One region of the Butyricicoccus sp. AM78-15b2TA genome, then DNA from elsewhere that is predicted to be linked to it. Evidence: riboswitches for the same ligand, from Rfam matches in the RefSeq annotation. Region 1 holds a riboswitch; each other region holds the start of a gene.

The links. Region 1 has a riboswitch for FMN ahead of ribD (bifunctional diaminohydroxyphosphoribosylaminopyrimidine deaminase/5-amino-6-(5-phosphoribosylamino)uracil reductase RibD). Riboswitches for the same ligand answer to the same signal wherever they lie in the genome.
Region 2: another riboswitch for FMN. It lies ahead of PGS25_RS05555 (ECF transporter S component); the one in region 1 lies ahead of ribD (bifunctional diaminohydroxyphosphoribosylaminopyrimidine deaminase/5-amino-6-(5-phosphoribosylamino)uracil reductase RibD).
Region 3: another riboswitch for FMN. It lies ahead of PGS25_RS02740 (ECF transporter S component); the one in region 1 lies ahead of ribD (bifunctional diaminohydroxyphosphoribosylaminopyrimidine deaminase/5-amino-6-(5-phosphoribosylamino)uracil reductase RibD).

Annotation. Positions count from the first base shown of each region.
Region 1 is NZ_JAQEHY010000002.1:17,178-20,448, reverse strand. Features, by position in the region: gene PGS25_RS02190 (PD-(D/E)XK nuclease family protein) at 1-660, opposite strand, end outside; FMN riboswitch at 949-1,075, shown strand; gene ribD (bifunctional diaminohydroxyphosphoribosylaminopyrimidine deaminase/5-amino-6-(5-phosphoribosylamino)uracil reductase RibD) at 1,248-2,333, shown strand; gene PGS25_RS02180 (riboflavin synthase) at 2,333-2,968, shown strand; gene PGS25_RS02175 (bifunctional 3,4-dihydroxy-2-butanone-4-phosphate synthase/GTP cyclohydrolase II) at 2,984-3,271, shown strand, end outside.
Region 2 is NZ_JAQEHY010000004.1:101,289-104,559, reverse strand. Features, by position in the region: gene PGS25_RS05565 (aspartate aminotransferase family protein) at 1-762, shown strand, start outside; gene argF (ornithine carbamoyltransferase) at 876-1,790, shown strand; FMN riboswitch at 1,900-2,031, shown strand; gene PGS25_RS05555 (ECF transporter S component) at 2,121-2,732, shown strand; partial or broken gene PGS25_RS05550 (IS256 family transposase) at 2,944-3,271, opposite strand, start outside.
Region 3 is NZ_JAQEHY010000002.1:152,970-156,240, forward strand. Features, by position in the region: gene PGS25_RS02730 (winged helix-turn-helix domain-containing protein) at 1-82, opposite strand, end outside; gene PGS25_RS02735 (riboflavin kinase) at 258-950, opposite strand; gene PGS25_RS02740 (ECF transporter S component) at 959-1,603, opposite strand; FMN riboswitch at 1,721-1,836, opposite strand; gene PGS25_RS02745 (nitroreductase family protein) at 1,935-2,453, opposite strand; gene PGS25_RS02750 (winged helix-turn-helix transcriptional regulator) at 2,606-2,959, shown strand; gene PGS25_RS02755 (winged helix-turn-helix domain-containing protein) at 3,081-3,271, opposite strand, start outside.

The DNA of each region.
Region 1 (3,271 bases):
CGGCACACCCGCTGCCAGCATGGCATCAACCACTGCACTTTCCTGCACGGTAAAGCCGAGAAATCCATCCAGATAGACCGCTGCACCGTCCAGCGTGTGACTTTCTGCCAGACGGTCGCGCAGGTGTGTCAGCCGGTCTCTCGGGTCAGGCAGAGACTCCTCGCACAGACGCTCGTAGGCTGTTAAAATCTGTGCAAGATCGGACAATTTTTCTGCAAGTACCGCGTCCTCACTCTCCTCGGCAGCCGCAAACAGCGTCTCCGGTGCGACTGCACAGGTTTTGCACTCGTCGATCAGCCGCAGCGCCTCCTGCAGCAGCTCCGGCTTGTCTGCCAGACCCTTCCATGCACTCAGCCCCCCCTGCACACGGCGTGCCGCCTCCTGCAAGGTCAAAAGCTGACCTGCCGGCGTCAGCATCTGCTGTGCCAGTCCGCCGACCTCAGAGAACACACGGTCAGCCAATCGTGAGAACGTCAGCACCTCGGCCGTGCGTGCGCCGTGGTTGTGCGTGGCTGCAGCAAGCCGTCGCTCCATCAGGTGCGAGTTCAGCTCGGGCACGAGCAGAATCTGCCGTCCCTCTCCCTTTTCACTCAGCGCCGCGATCTCCCGCAGGATGGCCGTTGTCTTGCCGCTCCCCGCTCGTCCGGTCCAGATCCGCATGGCACACTCTCCTTTCATTTCATAGCTATTTGATTATAGCACAACCGGAGCAAATTGAAAATTGGTAATGGAAAACGGAAAACTATCAATAACAACCGTATGGTCATTTTATATTTTTTGTGCGTTATCAGCGTATTTTCCAGTCTTTTTCGAACTTTTACGGTGCTTTGTTTGCATTCACATATTCTGTAAAATTATTTTTTCAAAAAACTCTTGCATTTTTCTCCGCTTGGGACTATACTTTCCTCAGGCAGAACAATAAAGGCTCTGCCCCGCAAAACCAAATATTTGATTCTTCAGGGCAGGGTGCAATTCCCTACCGGCGGTACAGCCCGCGAGCGGATGCCATTCGGCGGAAGCATGATTCGGTGAAATTCCGAGGCCGACAGTATAGTCTGGATAAAAGAAGAATGCGCGGAAAGATTTTCCGTTTGTTTGCTGTTCTGAAATGCCGATTCGGTGTTTCGGACTTTTTATTTTCACAATGCTTTTTTCAGCGTCCCGAAGATTCTGTCTTTGGGACGTTTTTTTGGCTGTCGCCAAACTATCGTGAAATTTTCTACAGAATTATTATATCAGGTGATTCTATGCAGGAGCAAAAACAGGAATATATGCGTCAGGCGTTGGCGCTGGCCCAGCGCGGAGCCGGTCACGTCAATCCGAATCCGATGGTCGGCTGCGTCATCGTCAAGGACGGAAAAATCATCGGTGAAGGCTGGCACGAGCACATCGGCGGCCTGCATGCTGAGCGCAATGCGTTCGCGCACTGCACCGAGGACTGCACCGGCGCAGACCTTTACGTCACGCTTGAGCCGTGCTGCCACTGGGGACGCACGCCGCCGTGCACAGATGCAGTCATCGAGCACAAGATCGGCCGCGTGTTCGTCGGCTGTCTGGACCCCAATCCGCTGGTAGCCGGCAAAGGCGCACAGATCCTGCGCGACGCAGGCATCGAAGTCGAGACCGGCGTGTGCGAGGACGAATGCCGCCGCGTGAATGAAGTTTTCTTTCACTACATCACGCACAAAACGCCGTTTGTGACGCTCAAGTACGCGATGACGCTGGACGGCAAAATCGCCGCGCACACCGGCGACAGCCGCTGGGTTACCGGCGAGACCGCCCGCCGTCATGTGCACGAAACGCGCAACCGGCTGCCCGCCATCATGGTCGGCATCGGCACCGTGCTTGAGGACGATCCGCTGCTCACCTGCCGCATTGACGGCGGGCGCGATCCGATCCGCGTAATCTGCGACAGCCGCGCAAGAACGCCGATCGACAGCAGAATCGTACAGACGGCGAACAAAATCCCGACCTATATCGCGGTTGTCGGTCGAAATGAGCGCACCGCTGAACTGGAACGGCACGGTGTACACATTCTCGAATGCAAAACGAAAAACGAGCGCGTAGACCTTGCCGACCTGATGCGCCAGCTCGGCGCACTCGGCATCGACGGCATATTGCTTGAAGGCGGCTCGGCACTTGCGTTCTCCGCGCTGGAGGCCGGTGTGGTACACCGCGTGCAGGCGTACATTGCCCCGAAAATCATCGGCGGTGCAGGCGCGAAAAGTCCGGTCGGAGGTCTGGGATTTGACAAGATGGTGCAGGCGCTTCCGCTGAAGGACGTGACCTGCACGCCGATGGGCGAAGATTTCCTGCTTGAAGGGAGATTGTAATGTTTACTGGACTTATCGAAGAAATCGGTACGGTGCGGCGCATCGAGCGCGGCGCAAAGGGCGCTCGGCTGACGATTGCGGCAGATACTGTGCTCGAAAATACAAAAATCGGCGACAGCATTGCCACGAACGGCGTGTGTCTGACCGTGGTCGCGCTGACGGACGACAGCTTCAGCGCCGACGTGATGGCGGAAAGCCTGCGGCGTTCCGCGCTCGGCAGTCTGCAGAGCGGCTCGCCGGTCAATCTGGAGCGCGCGATGCCTGCCGACGGACGGTTCGGCGGTCATATCGTATCCGGCCATATCGACGGCACCGGCTCGGTTCTCTCGCAGCGGCGCGAGGACAACGCCGTATGGGTGACGATCAAAACACCGGCTCCCCTGCTCCGGTACATCGTCGAAAAAGGCTCGATCGCCATTGATGGCGTCAGCCTTACCGTGGCGGCTGTGACGGACACCGACTTTTCGGTCTCTATCATCCCGCACACCGGCGCACAGACCATTCTGCTCGGCAAAAAGCCGGGCGAGCCGGTCAACCTCGAATGCGATGTGATCGGCAAATACGTTGAAAAAATGCTCACGCCGCACAAATCCAGCGGTATTACGATGGATTTTCTTGCACAACACGGATTTTAACGGAGGTTTTCTTTTATGGAATATCAGTTCAATACAGTTGAAGAAGCGCTCGAAGAGCTTCGCGCCGGACACCTCATCCTCACCATCGACGACCCGGACCGCGAGAACGAGGGCGACCTCATCTGCGCCGCACAGTTCGCCACGACCGAAAACGTCAACTTCATGGCGACCCATGCCAAGGGCCTGATCTGCACACCGATGAGTGAGCAGGTTGCGCTCCGTCTCGGTCTGGAGCAGATGGTAAAGGTCAACACCGACAACCACCACACCGCGTTCACGGTCTCCATCGACCATGTGGACACC
Region 2 (3,271 bases), on a different contig from region 1:
GGACGTACCGTAACCACGCTGAAGGCCACCGGTCAGGAGCGTTTCCACAACTATTTCTTCCCGTTTACCGAGGGCTTTGATTACGCGGTTGCCAACGACATCAAGTCGGTACGCGCAAAGGCGGACGATATGACCTGCGCCATCATGATGGAGCTGATTCAGGGCGAGGGCGGTGTCCTGCCGCTTGACCGCGAGTTCGTCAAGGAGGTAGAGAAGCTCTGCCGCGAGAAGGATATGCTGCTCATCATCGACGAGGTGCAGACCGGTATCGGTCGTACCGGCAGCCTGTTTGCTTTCCAGCAGTACGACATCAAGCCGGATGTTGTCACTATGGCAAAGGGTCTTGGCGGCGGCATGCCGATCGGCGCCGTCATGGCGGCGGATACCTGCTGCAACGTCCTGACGCCGGGCACACACGCGACCACCTTCGGCGGTACGCCGATTGTTTGCTCCGCAGCAAACGTCGTGCTCGATACTGTCGGTGACGGCCAGTTCCTGATGAAAGTACGCGAAAAGGGCGAGTACCTTCGCAACGGCATCCTGTCCCTTGGCTCGCCGAATATCAAGGGTGTGCGCGGCATGGGTCTCATGCTCGGCATCATCGTTGAGGAAGGAAAGCACTCTGTGTTTGCCAATAAGCTGATCGAAAACGGCGTTCTGGCGATCACCGCCGGCAAAAATGCCGTTCGTCTGCTCCCGCCGCTCACCATTTCGAAGGAAGAGATGGATGAAGCACTCGCTATCATGGCAAAGGTATTTTAATCAAAGGTCTTGACAATTAGTAATTAACGTGATTATCGCACTGGTGCAGCAGCACCCAAATAATTACTAACTACTAATTATTCATTGCTAATTTGCAGAAAGGGTTTATTACAATGAAGCATTTACTGAAGCTGCTTGACTGCTCCACCGAGGAGATCATCGGTCTGCTCGATCTGGCGGATCAGCTCAAGTATGAGAGAAAACACAACATTTCCCATCGTCACCTGGAAGGCAAGAGCCTTGGCATGATCTTCCAGAAGTCCTCCACCCGTACCCGTGTTTCCTTCGAGACTGGCATGTATCAGTTGGGCGGTCAGGCGCTGTTCCTGTCCAACCGTGATCTGCAGATTGGCCGCGGTGAACCGGTACAGGATACGGCCCGCGTGCTGAGCCGCTATCTGGATGGCATCATGATCCGCACCTACGAGCAGAAGGAAGTAGAGGATCTGGCAAACTACGGCTCTATTCCGATCATCAACGGTCTGACTGATTTCTGCCATCCGTGTCAGGTTCTGGCGGACCTCATGACCATCCGCGAGAAGTTCGCAGTCCTCGAGGGCCTCAAGCTGTGCTACATCGGCGACGGCAACAACATGGCCAACTCGCTGATCGTCGGTGGTCTCAAGACCGGCATGAAGGTTTCCATCGCAACGCCGGTGGACTACCGTCCGGACGCTGAGGTTATGGCATTCGCAGAGCCGAACCCGAACTTCTTCATCACCGATGACCCGATGAAGGCTGCTGAGAACGCAGACGTTGTTATCACTGATACATGGGCGTCCATGGGTCAGGAAGCCGAGAAGGAAGTCCGCATGAAGGCATTCCAGGGCTATCAGGTCAATGATGAGTTGCTGGCTGCTGCAAAGCCGGGCTGCATGGTGCAGCACTGCCTGCCGGCCTACCGTGAGCAGGAGATCACCACCAAGGTGTTCGAGGAGCACGCAAACGAAATTTTCGAGGAAGCAGAAAACCGCCTGCACGCACAGAAGGCCGTTATGGTTACTCTGATGAGCAGCAAGGAAGACTGATTTCTGATAAAAAGCCGCTTTCGCAAGGGAAGGCGGCTTTTATGTTTTTTCTTGCTGAAGTGTTGACAAGTCTTTTACTGGCGACTATAATAGCAGTATAAATAAATCAGTTCTGTTTCAGGGCGGAGTGAAAGTCTCCACCGGCAGTATACAGGCTTCGAGCCTGATAGTCTGCGAGCCGCAAGGCATGATGGGTTAGAATCCCAACCGACGGTTATAGTCCGGATGAGAGAAACAGATGTACCTATCGCTACGTCTGTATGCCTCTGGAGCAATCCAGGGGCTTGTTTTATTTATGGAACAGGACTCCTGAAAGGGAGAAAAACAGCAATGACAAAAACCAGCAAAATCACCTACACCGCAATTTTTGCGGCTATCGCAACCGTGCTGATGTACTTTGAATTCCCGATTCCGTTCATGCCGCCGTTCCTCAAGGTGGATCTGTCCGGCGCAGTCGTGCTCATCGGTGCGTTTATCTTCGGCATCGCTCCGGCGATCACGATGATCGGCATCAAGGACATCATTCATCTGACCCAGACCCAGACCGGCGGCTCCGGTGAGGTCGCAGATTTTCTGATGCTTTCCACGCTCGTTGTTATCGCCGTGCTGCTGTACCGCGGTCACAAGAGCCGCAAGATGGCTGTCCTCGGCTGTGCAGCCGGATCGGTCGCTATGGCCTGTGTCGGTATGCTGACCAACTATTTTCTTATCATTCCATTTTATTCGCAGGTTATGCCGCTGCAGGCTATCTTTGATGCATGCAACGCGATCAACCCGTATGTGACCGGCATGCAGGGCTATCTGCTGCTCGGCGTTCTGCCGTTCAATCTCATCAAAGGCGCAATCCTGACTGCGATTACCATGCTTGCCTACAAGAAGCTGAGCGTGTTCATCAAGTCCAAGCAGATCGAATTGCACCACTCCAGACAGCGTGTCGGCTAAGTAAAAAACGAAGGTGCTCTCCAGCAAACGGAGAGCACCTTTTTGTTCAATAATCGCAAACAGTGCGGCAATATCTATGATTTCGACAAAGATCTGTATACGAATTGACAAAATGCGTGACCAAGATTATATCACATGCGTGCATCTAATAGACTCGGTCCCGTCAAGATTTGTGCGCAAAAATGTTTGCAGGTTCTCCGGCTGAGTGAAGTCAGCCGGCAATGAAGGCGTCGTCCAGCGCTGTCTCCGAGTGCTTCATGTTCATATATTTTTTCTGCCCCACTGCGTGCCCGCCACATGGCGAAGCCAAGCGCAGACCAGCATCAGAGCAGAGTTGCCGTCAGGGAACGTCCCCACCACGCGGGTTCTGCGGCGGATCTCACGGTTCAGCCGCTCGATCACATTGTTGGTGCGGATGCGCGTCCAATGCTCACTGGGAAAATCGCAGTAGGTCAGCGTCTCCTCAATGCCGTCCTCGACCTTCTTGGCAGCCTCCTTCAGCTTCATGGCGCGCAGTCCGGCAACGACTGCTTTAGCCT
Region 3 (3,271 bases), 140 kb from region 1:
GTTCGTTTGCAATAGCTTCTATAATTTTATTGAGTATATGTTCTTCGTGGTCTGCAACGGATAATATTAAAAATTTGCCCATATTGTTCACATCCTTTCTTCTCCTTATGTGCATAAGCAGTGGTTCTGTTTTTGGAAAATCTTAAATGAGATGGGGGTATAGTGCCAGAGCCTTTTCTATTTGTAAAAGGTTGCTGAATATAGAGACTTCAAAACTCTGGGACTGGGGCCATTTGTTCTAATGCTTAAATATCACCTTACCCAGAATTAAACTTATAACCGTAGCCAATTACAGTTTTTATATACTCGCGCCCCTTGCAATATGGTTTTAGCCTTTTGCGTATTTGGAAAATTGTATTTTCTACTGCGTGTAAATGGTTATTTGTAGGCTCATGCCAAATCTTTTCATAAATCTGCTCTTTTGTGAAGGTGGTTTGAGGAGATTGTTGCAGCAGATAAAGGACTTCAAATTCGTTTGTTGATAAATAAACTTCCTTCTGTTCTAATATTACACAATGCCGGTTAACATCAATGTGTAAGGTGTGACTTGCTTGCTTCAATCCCCAAAATTTTAGCGCCATTGTCCGGTCGTTTGCAATTTGTGCAAGCAGCAAGGATAATTCGTTAAATTTTCTAACTTCTCTCAATTTCTTATATAGGTTGACAGTTATCGTACTCCCGTATATGTCCTTATCAAAATCAAAAATATGTGTTTCGATTGAAACAGAATCATCATTATCAAGTGTAGGGCGTGCCCCAATATGGGTAACACCATAATATCTCTTGTCGCTTAAAAGAATATCTGCCACATATACCCCTGTATTTGGCAAAAATGTATTTTTTGCTATCTCCATGTTTGCGGTAGGTGTCCCCACATGCTTTCCAATACCTCGGCCGTGTATAACGATTCCCGTTAGTGTGTAAATAGGCGCATTCGTATTTTCTTTCATTTCGATCCTCATATAATTCCATTCATTGATAGGATGATCAAAACACAAGTCACAATGATGAAGCTTGCCAATATAAGCAGACCAGTATGCTTTTGTCTTGCTTCATTTTCCGAAGTAGCAACATATCCGCTTTTTCTCAAAGCGGTAACTATGGGCTTATACAGTAAAAATGTAATGGATGCATTTAACCCGCCTTTCAACAAGTTAAATGGAAGAAAGGCAGGGAGTAACAATTCCACAACCGCTTCTCTTGGATACCCCATATAAAGCGGCGTTATCAAATAGTTCCATAGCAGCATAACAATAACCGTTATTAGCCACCCCGATGCCAGGCCAATCAGTGCACCAGATAGAGTGTGTTTTTTTTTGTAAATGATAGACGCCGTACACGCAAAAGATAGTGTTTGTACGATATTCATGATACAACCTAATATTCCGGTATCGCTTACTGTAATCATTTCAAGGGTTGCCACAATGACAGATACGATACAGGAAGTCATCGGTCCCCAAATAAAGCCGCCTAAAGTTACAATAACATCTGATGGGTCATACTTTAAGAATAGAATAATCGGAATCCTGCCAACAACCATGGTGACATAAGTGATTGCACATAGCATCCCAATAGCGGTGATTCTTTTTGTTTTACTGTTCATAATTGCTTTCCTCCGTGACAAAAAATTAACACCCAAAAGAAAAGGTCTTTCAGGTGTTAACATTATAATTAGGCCACAGAAAAGAAAGTAAGCCTCTCAAAATCTGCGGAAATCTAACCATATCTTCTTTCATCCAGACTATACTGTTGGTTTTGGAATTACACCAAATCGTGCGTTTTACGCTCGCGGACTTTACCGCCAATCGGGAATTTCACCCTGCCCCGAAGACACTTTTATTCAGTTGTTTCCCCGCAATTATAACATCAACCACTTTTGGAAGCAATGAGTTGAAGAAAGTTCGGAAGCATTTCGGAAATCATCTTATATTCAGTTATAGTTTTTCATACGAAACTAAGTCGGTGAGTGGAATCCTCAGATGGTCATGTCTTTCTGTATCTGCAGCTTCTTCATTTCCATAACCGATTACTAAAATATTGATTGGCTCTAAATTATCGGGCAAATCAAATTCTTTCCGGATAACATCAGGCTGAAAGTAACATACCCATACGGTACCTAAACCTAATTCTGTTGCCTCCAACATCATATGGTCTGTTAGGATAGCTGAGTCAATGTCTCCGGTTTGTTTTTGGTCAAATGGGCGAACCCATGCTTTGTTATGATCTGCACATACAATAATTGCAAGAGGAGCATTATAAATATTTGCCCCTTTGCTGATTTTTTCCAGCCCTTCTTTGCTTTCTACTGCAATTAAGTGAACCGGCTGTAAGTTTGCTGCTGTTGGTGCAACATGAGCAGCCTGCAAAATTTTATCAAGCTTCTCTTTTTCCACCTTTTTGCTGCTGTAATTGCGTACAGAATACCGTTTTTTTGCAATCTCAATAAAATTCATCATGGTCAATCCTTTCTTGGTGTTGTATAATTTAGTTGCCATATTCAATCGTCGTACTAATTTTAACATGGTGCAGTAGAATAACAAGATTGCACTTTTCAGGTAGATACTTCCCTCAAAGAAAGTACCCAAAAAGGAGTGAATTTATAAAAATGAATTATCAAAAAGATCAATTTAGTTGTCCAGTGGAAGCCACACTTTTTCTGATTGGAGGAAAATATAAACCTCTCATTCTTTGGCATTTGATAGAAAAACCTTTGCACTACATGGAATTACAACGCTTAATTCCAAAAGCCACCCCTAAAATGCTTTCACAACAACTTCGCGATTTGGAAGAATGCGGCATGATTCACAGAGAAGTAATTCCAGAAAAACCACCTAAAACCTTGTATTCACTTACCGCCTTTGGAAAAAGTATCATTCCGGTATTGGATTCTATGTGTAACTGGGGAATACACTTTCTTGAAGGATTGGATATTACACCGCCTTGCGGTTCAAAACTGTAAATAGTCTATTTGGGGAAGAGTAGACTGCCGTTTGTCGAATTTATATATGTTTTTTTCAAGTAACACAGGATTTATATAAAAAAGCGCCGGACAGAGCCAATCAGCATATGTCCGGCGTTTCCTATATCACGGATTCAAATTTATATCCACTGCCCAGTACAGTGCGGATATAGCCACCCTTTGGTGTATCCGGCGTCAACTTGCGCCGGATCTGACTGATGATACTGGCAACGGCGGTTCCGCAGTTTTCACCGTCTCTATCCCATACAGCCTCGTAAATCTGGCTGGCTGAGAATACCCAGCCAGGGTGAC